2 regions of the Desemzia sp. FAM 23990 genome follow, and region 2 is predicted to be linked to the other one. Evidence: riboswitches for the same ligand, from Rfam matches in the RefSeq annotation. Region 2 holds a riboswitch; the other holds the start of a gene.
What was found. A riboswitch is a leader RNA that binds a small molecule or an ion and turns the genes downstream of it on or off. The one in region 2 is predicted to bind lysine.
Positions count from the first base shown of each region.

Region 1: another riboswitch for lysine. It lies ahead of ACEN4I_RS08750 (YfcC family protein); the one in region 2 lies ahead of dapF (diaminopimelate epimerase).

Region 1 is NZ_JBGQQW010000020.1:8,880-13,096, forward strand. It holds gene ACEN4I_RS08745 (LytS/YhcK type 5TM receptor domain-containing protein) at 1-1,177, opposite strand, end outside; lysine riboswitch at 1,364-1,510, shown strand; gene ACEN4I_RS08750 (YfcC family protein) at 1,664-3,064, shown strand; gene ACEN4I_RS08755 (NUDIX hydrolase) at 3,122-3,742, opposite strand; gene thpR (RNA 2',3'-cyclic phosphodiesterase) at 3,781-4,217, opposite strand, start outside.
Region 2 is NZ_JBGQQW010000010.1:61,764-65,980, reverse strand. It holds gene ACEN4I_RS05795 (class I SAM-dependent methyltransferase) at 1-1, shown strand, start outside; gene ACEN4I_RS05790 (S-ribosylhomocysteine lyase) at 23-502, shown strand; gene dapD (2,3,4,5-tetrahydropyridine-2,6-dicarboxylate N-acetyltransferase) at 752-1,447, opposite strand; gene dapF (diaminopimelate epimerase) at 1,489-2,274, opposite strand; lysine riboswitch at 2,363-2,534, opposite strand; gene ACEN4I_RS05775 (pyridoxal phosphate-dependent aminotransferase) at 2,669-3,814, shown strand; gene ACEN4I_RS05770 (hypothetical protein) at 4,021-4,217, opposite strand, start outside.

The DNA of each region.
Region 1 (4,217 bases), on a different contig from region 2:
AGAAAAAATGCGGATTGACTTGTGATTGAAGCGATTTGATCTCAGCATCTTGCAATAATTTGCTTTGCCATTCAACTTCTCCCAATTCGATTTGTTGGGAGAAAATATTGCCTAATCCCTCTGCCAATTGACGCTCGACAAAGGTAAGTTGTGTTTTATCTGTAAAGTACATTTTTAAGGTCCCGATGGTTTTCTGTTTGGATTTTAACGGGATCACGATTGCTGCTTCTAATGGACAGCCCATATGATTGCACCCGATCTCTTCTTGAGAATGGGCTTCACTGACCTTTCCGGTATGCAAAACTTTTTTCGACAAGTCGGTCAATATCTCAAGAGAAGGAATGTGATGGTCGCTAGCTGCTCCTACATGGGCCAAAATCCTTTCTTGATTGGTAATGCTCACAGCGTCCACTTTCATAAATTGTTGGATCGTTCGAGCAGCTTTTTCACACGATTCTTCATTCAATCCGGAACGAAAGTAAGGCATCGTTTGATTTGCCAGCTGCAGCACATCATGAGTCTGGACGGCTTTTGTCTGTTCTTCTTGGTGAAGAGTCGTTTCAATAATGGAGAGAAAAATACCTGTACCGATACTGTTCGTCAGCATCATGGGCAAAGCAATGAACCGAATCAAGCTCCACGATTCGGCGTAATCGCTTCCCAATAAGAAAATACACCCCATTTGGATCAGTTCCATCATAAATCCTAACACCAAGCCTTCATAAGCAGTTGGGTAAGTGTTCTTTTGGATGGATCGGCTACCGAAATAACCGGAAAACAATCCAATCAGTACTGAAGACAAGATATAAATGTGAACATCGCCTCCACCTTGGAAGAAGCGGACGACAGCTGAAACAAGACCGACAATAATACCGACGGATGAGCCGCCGATCAATCCAGATACACCAATCGTTAATACACGTGTATTAGCTAGAGCAGAATTTGCAGATAATTGTGTGACAAATTGATTGACGATCATTTCGTCTTGATTGATCTCCACACCCGTGTAATTAGAAATAAAAGCAAATACACTAAACATCACAATTAATTTGAGCTTCGAACTCATCCGAGAGCGATTTGTCAAAATATTTTTAAAATAAGGAATATTGATCAGCAAATAAGCCAGAATAATAATTAGACCGCCTCTTTCAAGCATGAGAATAAATAATGAAAACACCTTTCACGCCTCCTATTCATTTATTCTTAGTCTACACTAATCTTTTCAAAATAGTGAGATTTTATTCAAATAATTTTTTGCATTGAATTAAAAAATGCCCTTTTTCTTAGAATTTCCCCTAAAATATTGCAATTATAAAGTGAATCCTGTATAGTTTGTAGCGGTTAAGAAACTGAATATTATTCAATGTGATGTAGAGGCTGCGGTAATTAAGAGTAGGGTTTTCTGAAAGGAATTATCGCCGAAGTGCAGATGTACTGGGGTTACGCTAAATAAGCGTAACACTGCCTGAACAAATTGCCCAAATTTGTTTTTAGGAGAGCTCTTCATATTGCGGGCAGAAGGTATAGTATAACGGAAAAGACTATGGGCCCTTTTGCTCATAGTCTTTTTGCGTTTTTTAAGAGCTTACTCTGCTTCTGTACTCAAGGGAATACATTTTATTTAGTAGTATTTCGTTTCAAGAAATGATTAGGAGGATTTACCATGGAGAAACAAAAAAGGTCTAGAATCCCTCACACATTTGTAACGCTGATAGCTTTTACAATTGTGATGGCGATTCTAACGTATGTGTTGCCTGCAGGGCAATTTGAACGAACTGAGGTGAATGGACGGACAGTTGTTATTCCGAATTCCTATACAGTAGTGGATTCTAACCCACAAGGTTTATTTGATGTATTAAAGTCTATTCCAACGGGAATGACAGAGACAGCTGACATTATCTTTTTCTTATTTATTGTAGGTGGTGCTTTTCAACTGATTACCGATTCAGGAATGATCAGTTCGGGGATCAGCTTGCTGGTTAAAAAATTACAAGGAAAAGAAAAATGGGTCATCCCTATTTTGATTTTAGTGTTTGGTATTTTAGGATCTACAATGGGGCTTTCTGAAGAAACGATTGTATTTATTCCCATTGGAGTCGCACTTGCTTTAGCATTAGGGTACGATGCCTTAGTTGGTTTGGGGATGATTTCACTGGGAGCAGCCATTGGTTTCTTCGCTGGTTTTATGAACCCGTTTTCTGTCGGAGTCGCTCAGGAAATTGCCGAATTGCCTTTATTCTCGGGAGTCGGTTTCCGGTTAATTATTTTAGCGATCTTGTGGATCGTTACTTCTGCTTACTTGATGCGTTATGCAGAAAAAGTGAAAAAAAATCCAGAAAATAGTTTGTTGTACAACCGTAAAAAAGGCACTCATGTGACGGAAGGGACCATCAATTTCGACGACCTTCCTCCATTCACTAAGCGCCATTTAGCAACGTTGCTTGTATTTGTCGGCGGATTTGCCATCATCGGTTACGGTGTATTCCAATATGGCTGGTTTATTGTAGAGATTGGTTCAGTCTTCTTAGGAATGGGAATTTTAACGGGTTTCATCTCCAGAATGAGACCCAGTGAAATTGCGGAGTCTTTTGTTGTGGGAGCAAAAGAAATGGTCTTTGCCGGCCTAGTTGTTGGTGTTGCTCGCTCTATTTTAGTGGTCATGGAAAATGGGTTGATCATTGATACGTTAATCAATGGTTTGTCTAATGTAATCAGTTCGTTACCAGACTCATTAGCTGTTGTGGGGATGTACCTTACACAAATCGTCGTTAACTTCTTCATTCCTTCAGGCAGCGGACAAGCAGCTGCTACAATGCCAGTTATGATTCCGTTAGCTGATACTCTTGGTATCACTAGACAAACGGCTGTACTGGCCTTCCAATTCGGAGATGGCTTTATGGATTCAATCATTCCGACATCTGGTGTATTAATGGCACAATTATCGATTGCTAAAGTTTCTTATGATACTTGGTTGAAATTTATCGGTAAATTGATGGGAATCTGGCTGACTATCGGACTGATTTTCTTATTGATCGCAAACGCTATTCAATATGGTCCTTTTTAATCAACTGAAGACACAAAAAAAGTGAGGCTGCATCGTGCGCCTCACTTTTTTGTGTCTTTAGTTGTCTAGTAAATGGTGTTCTTTCACTAAACTGATCAATCGTTGTGTCAATGAAGCGGTGAACCCCCATAAGTAATGATCATCCAAATTGTAAAAAGCAATCTGATTTCGCGCATGACGGAATTTGTAGTTTTTCCCATTTGGAATACGATCATAAGGGAAATCTTTAGGGTAATTCATCATCATGTCCACCGAATAGTAATCAGGCTCATTTTTCATGAAGTACCGTAGTGGAACTGTATACACTTCAGCCACTTCTTCGTTCCAAACGATGTCTTTGATATCGATCCCTTTAATTTCTCCTATAAAAGAATGGATAATAGAATTGTTTTGGACGATAAAATCCATTTCTCCGATAACTTGGATGGATTCACCTGGGATCTGCAATTCTTCTATCGTTTCTCGTACGGCAGCCTCTTGATAGCTTTCTCCTAGTTCTACTTTACCTCCTGGAAAAGACGTATCTCCTGGTTGAGAAATATGCTGACTGCGGACCTCATATAAGATATGCGGAAATCCTTTCACCATGATGATCGGGATCAGGACAGCATATTCTCTTTTGACGTGTAATGCTTTTGGTTGATATTCTGAAAAAAAATGTTGGATGTTTTCTAACAAATGATTCTCCCCTCTTTTCTGTCTTTTCGCACCCGCACCTAGAGACCTATTTGATATCTTGCAATTGGACGATAGACCAACTGGTCATGGATACGAGTACTTTCAAATAAAGTGATGTTGTCGATCGTTACAGGAACAGCTTTCCAATTCAATTCTTGTCTCATTTGCTCAAAAGAATCAAGGAGTACGATATTCCTGCCAAATGTAACGTGAGGAGCATATGACCTCTTTTCCATCTCTAAATGGTGGTGCAAAAAATGTTGATGGAGTTTTTCGTACAATTCATTTAACTGTTGATCAGAATCAGGACCAGCCCATAAGATGGATTTATTCTTTTTGAGAAATTGACCTAGATGATCTAAGGAAAGGTCAAAAGGTTTTGAATCTCCTGCTACAGACGAAACAATTGACCTTAAGATATCGCTATGGGGTGTTTCTCCAATGAACTGCAGCGTCAAATGGAAGTTCATTAGAG
Region 2 (4,217 bases):
AACTAAAAAAGGAGTTTTTAGTATGTCAGAAAAAATGAATGTTGAAAGTTTTAACTTGGATCATACAAAAGTCCGTGCCCCGTATGTACGTTTAGCGAGTGAGAAAACAGGACTAAATGGGGACCGTATTTTAAAATATGATGTGCGTATGGCACAACCCAATAAAGAACATTTGGATATGATGTCTGTTCATTCTTTAGAACATTTGACGGCTGAATTGATCCGCAATCATGCAGATTACGTGGTTGATTTCGGACCGATGGGATGCCAAACAGGTTTTTATTTGACAGTTGTGAACCACGAAGATTATAAAGATATCTTGGGATTACTTGAAAAAACAATGAAAGATGTATTGGTGGCTACAGAAGTTCCAGCCAGCAATGAAAAACAATGTGGCTGGGCAGCTCACCACACTTTAGCGGGAGCACAGCAAATTGCTCGTGACTTCTTAGCTAAGCGCAATGAATGGCATTTAGTATTTGAACACGCAGAAGCAGAATAGGTAGATTCGTCTAGTAGGAGATTGCGCTTCAAATGGCTCTAACCAATTAGAAAATGAGGAGCGAGGAAACGGTGAAATATACCAGTTCCTCGCTTTTTTGCGTTCCCTATTGCATTCATTTTTTTGGAAAAAGGGAACATAAAATTAAATTACGTTCCCTTTAAGAGGAGATTGCCTCAAAAAAGGAACGCAAATGGACTTTCGACACTTTAGAAGCAGCGTATCTTTTGGGATGGCATTTTTTTTATTTTACAATTCTCGCAAAGCAGCGATCAATTCAGTATTGCTGGCTGTTTTTTCATCTTTTGCTTTTAAAATACGCGCCGGAATGCCGCCAACTACCACATTTTCTGGAACATTCTCGATCACCACTGCTCCAGCGGCGACCACGCTACCTTTGCCGATCCGAACACCTTCGATAACGACAGCATTCGCGCCGATCAAGACATCGTCTTCTACAATTACAGGAGTGGCTGAAGCGGGTTCGACCACTCCAGCTAAAACGGCGCCGGCACCGATGTGACAATTTTTACCAACGATAGCTCGGCCACCGAGAATTGCTCCCATATCGATCATACTATTTTCGCCGACAATAGCGCCAATATTGATGATAGCCCCCATCATGATTACTGCATGGTCGTGAATCTCTACTTGATCTCGAATGAACGCTCCAGGTTCTATTCGTGCATTTACATTAGTAGTATCCAGTAAAGGCACAGCACTATTTCTACGGTCGTATTCTAGTTCAACATCATTGATACGCTCTTTGTTCTCTTCAAGAATGGCTTTCAAATCTTCGTAATCACCGAAGACAACTTTTGATAGTCCTTCCCCAAATACTTTACAATTAGGGAAATCAATGGCTTCGTTTAGATTGATGTAAGCTTTCACAGGTGTTCGTTTTTTAGCTTCTTTAATAAATCGGATAATTTCTTGTGCGTTCAATATTATTTCCTCCTAAGAATTCAATAGTTAAGTCACTAAAGCTATTTTTTGTATTCAAATACAGCGGGTCCATTCATGAAAATGTCCTCTGTACCTGAGATAGTCAATGTTCCTTGTTCTAGATGTACTTTTACACGATCTTCAACTAAACCTGCGTCTCTAGCTACCACAAAGCTGGCGCTGCAGCCAGTACCGCAAGCCAATGTCCAGCCGACACCACGTTCAAATGTTCGCACGATGATTTCTTTACGATTCAGCACTTGGACAAAATTGACATTTGTTTGGTGAGCAAACAATGGATGATGGCACAGTTTTTCTCCTAAATCGGTCTCCAGCATGGCTACTGCATCTTCTACGAAAACAACTGTATGCACAGTACCCATAAACAAACTGGTGAACGTGACGTCTTCTCCATCAATAGAGATCGTCCGATTGATGTAAGCAGCATCGTCAGCAGCATCAAAAGCATGGTTTGAGTAATCAGGTCGACCAATATTTACTTCGCAGTAGAACGGCTCATTTTGAAGAATGTCTACGTTCATCTCACCAGCTAATGTTTGTACAGGAAATCGTTCTTCTGTGGTCAAACCTTTGTCTAGGACATATTTGGCAAAACAACGAATCCCATTTCCGCACATTGGAGCTTCGGAACCGTCACGGTTAAACAGCAGCATCTCTAGCGGATTTTGTTTGACGACGATTAAGCCATCTGTATCAAATTGTTCTGAACTACACAAAGAGGTAGCCTCCATAGAATAGTCTTTTCCATTCTTGAAATCCGTGATCACAAAGGTATTTCCGCAGCCGTTATATTTGTAAACAGACATATACAAAACTCCTTTTTACAATTTTTTCCTCAAACAATAAAAAAAGACACCATTTCTGGCGTCTTAAATGTATACAATGGTTATGTAGACAGATGATAGCGCCTCTGCTTTTTAAGCAGGAGTGATATAGGTATTTCCCATATCCCCACGATATAAAATCTGCCGATTTCAATCGTTCGGCAATGGCTGCCTTTCATACATCGTCATCGAATGCCTTCTCTGGTGTATTACTCATCTACATTGCTACCTCTATTAAATTGTAAGTTACTTTTTTGATGTTTTATATACTACCATTAAATTTTTCTGTTGTCTATTTGTCAGGAAAAAAAATTAGATATTGTATTTTTTCTGCAAACTGGTACACTTTTTTTCATAAGCAAAAAGGAGTGATCGAATGAAAGAACGATTGAATGAAGACGTCCTTAAAGTAGAGACGAGTGAGATACGAGCATTTAATCAGTATGCAGTAGACAATCAAGCCTCGCTTTTTCTGACTTTGGGGGAACCAGATTTTCCCACACCAGCACCCATAAAAGAAGCTGCGCTCGATTCTCTGAATAAAAACCAGACTCATTACTCATCAGCGCAAGGGAGCCTTGAGTTGCGAGAGGCGATTTGTGCATTTGAGAAAAAAACCAATCACATCGAGTATTCACCAGAAGAAGTAATGATCACAGTTGGTTCTACTGAAGCTATTTCAACGGCTTTAGCCACTTTACTCAACCCTGGGGAAGAAGTCATTATTTTACAACCGGCTTTTCCTTTATACCGTCAATTGATTCAAATGAACAGCGGAGTATGCGTGCCAATCGATACCTCTACTAATCAATTCCAACTTTCCAAAGAGATGTTGGAGGCGGCCATTACCGATAACACAAAAGCTATCATCATCAATTCGCCCAATAATCCTACAGGAACGATTCTTAATGCGTCTTCGTTAGAAGTGATTTATGAGGCCGTGAAGAAACACCAACTTTTTGTGATAAGCGATGATGTTTACAATCAATTGTTATTTACCGAACAACCTGAGCAATTAACTAAATACCAGGATATTCGTAGTTACATCATCATCTGTCAAAGCTTCTCGAAACCTTATGCGATGACTGGATGGCGTATCGGCTACTTATTAGCTGATTGGGACTTTATCGAAGAAGCCCTCAAGATTCACCAATATGTACTTTCTTGTGTCAACACCTTTATTCAAGATGCAGCTATAGCAGCACTGGATTACAATATCGAAGAGATGCTGAATTCCTACCGCTTACGGAGAGATTACGTCTACAACCGCTTGAAAACAATGAATGTAGATGTGGAATTGCCTGATGGTACTTTCTATATATTGCCGTCTATCAAAAAATATGGGCTATCTTCACATGAATTCTGCCAGAAGCTAGTTCTTGAACAAGGCGTTGCGCTTATTCCAGGCAGTTATTTTGAAGTAGATGATTATGTACGGATCAGTTTTTGTGTAGATATGAAAGTCTTAGAAGCGGCAATGGATAAATTGGAGCTTTTTCTTCTGCAACTCCAAGTGAAGTAAAACTCAGACAAGAGAGAGCAGGACAAAAGACATTTTGACCATTGAATATAAACCAGCCTCCCCTTATGAGATGCTTTTTCTCATAAGGGGAGGCTGGTTTATAGGCATGTGGTCAGGCTTTTGGAACGCATTTAAAAGCACCCGTTTAATATGTGACAGAGATAAAGACTATTGTCCCAGTCCCTTTTTTTTCATAACGCAGATGCTTATCCTACAAGATTTATCAATAATGGTGCTAAGAATCCTGCTAAGACAACTGATCCAATGGATACTGTCACAAATCCACCCACAAGCATTTTAGGCGTCACTGAATCGAGAAATAATTGGCGTTCTTCGCTGTTTGAGAAATTGCTGTTGGCTACTTCAGCAGGCAAAATGGCTGTACCTGGAAAACCAAAGAGAG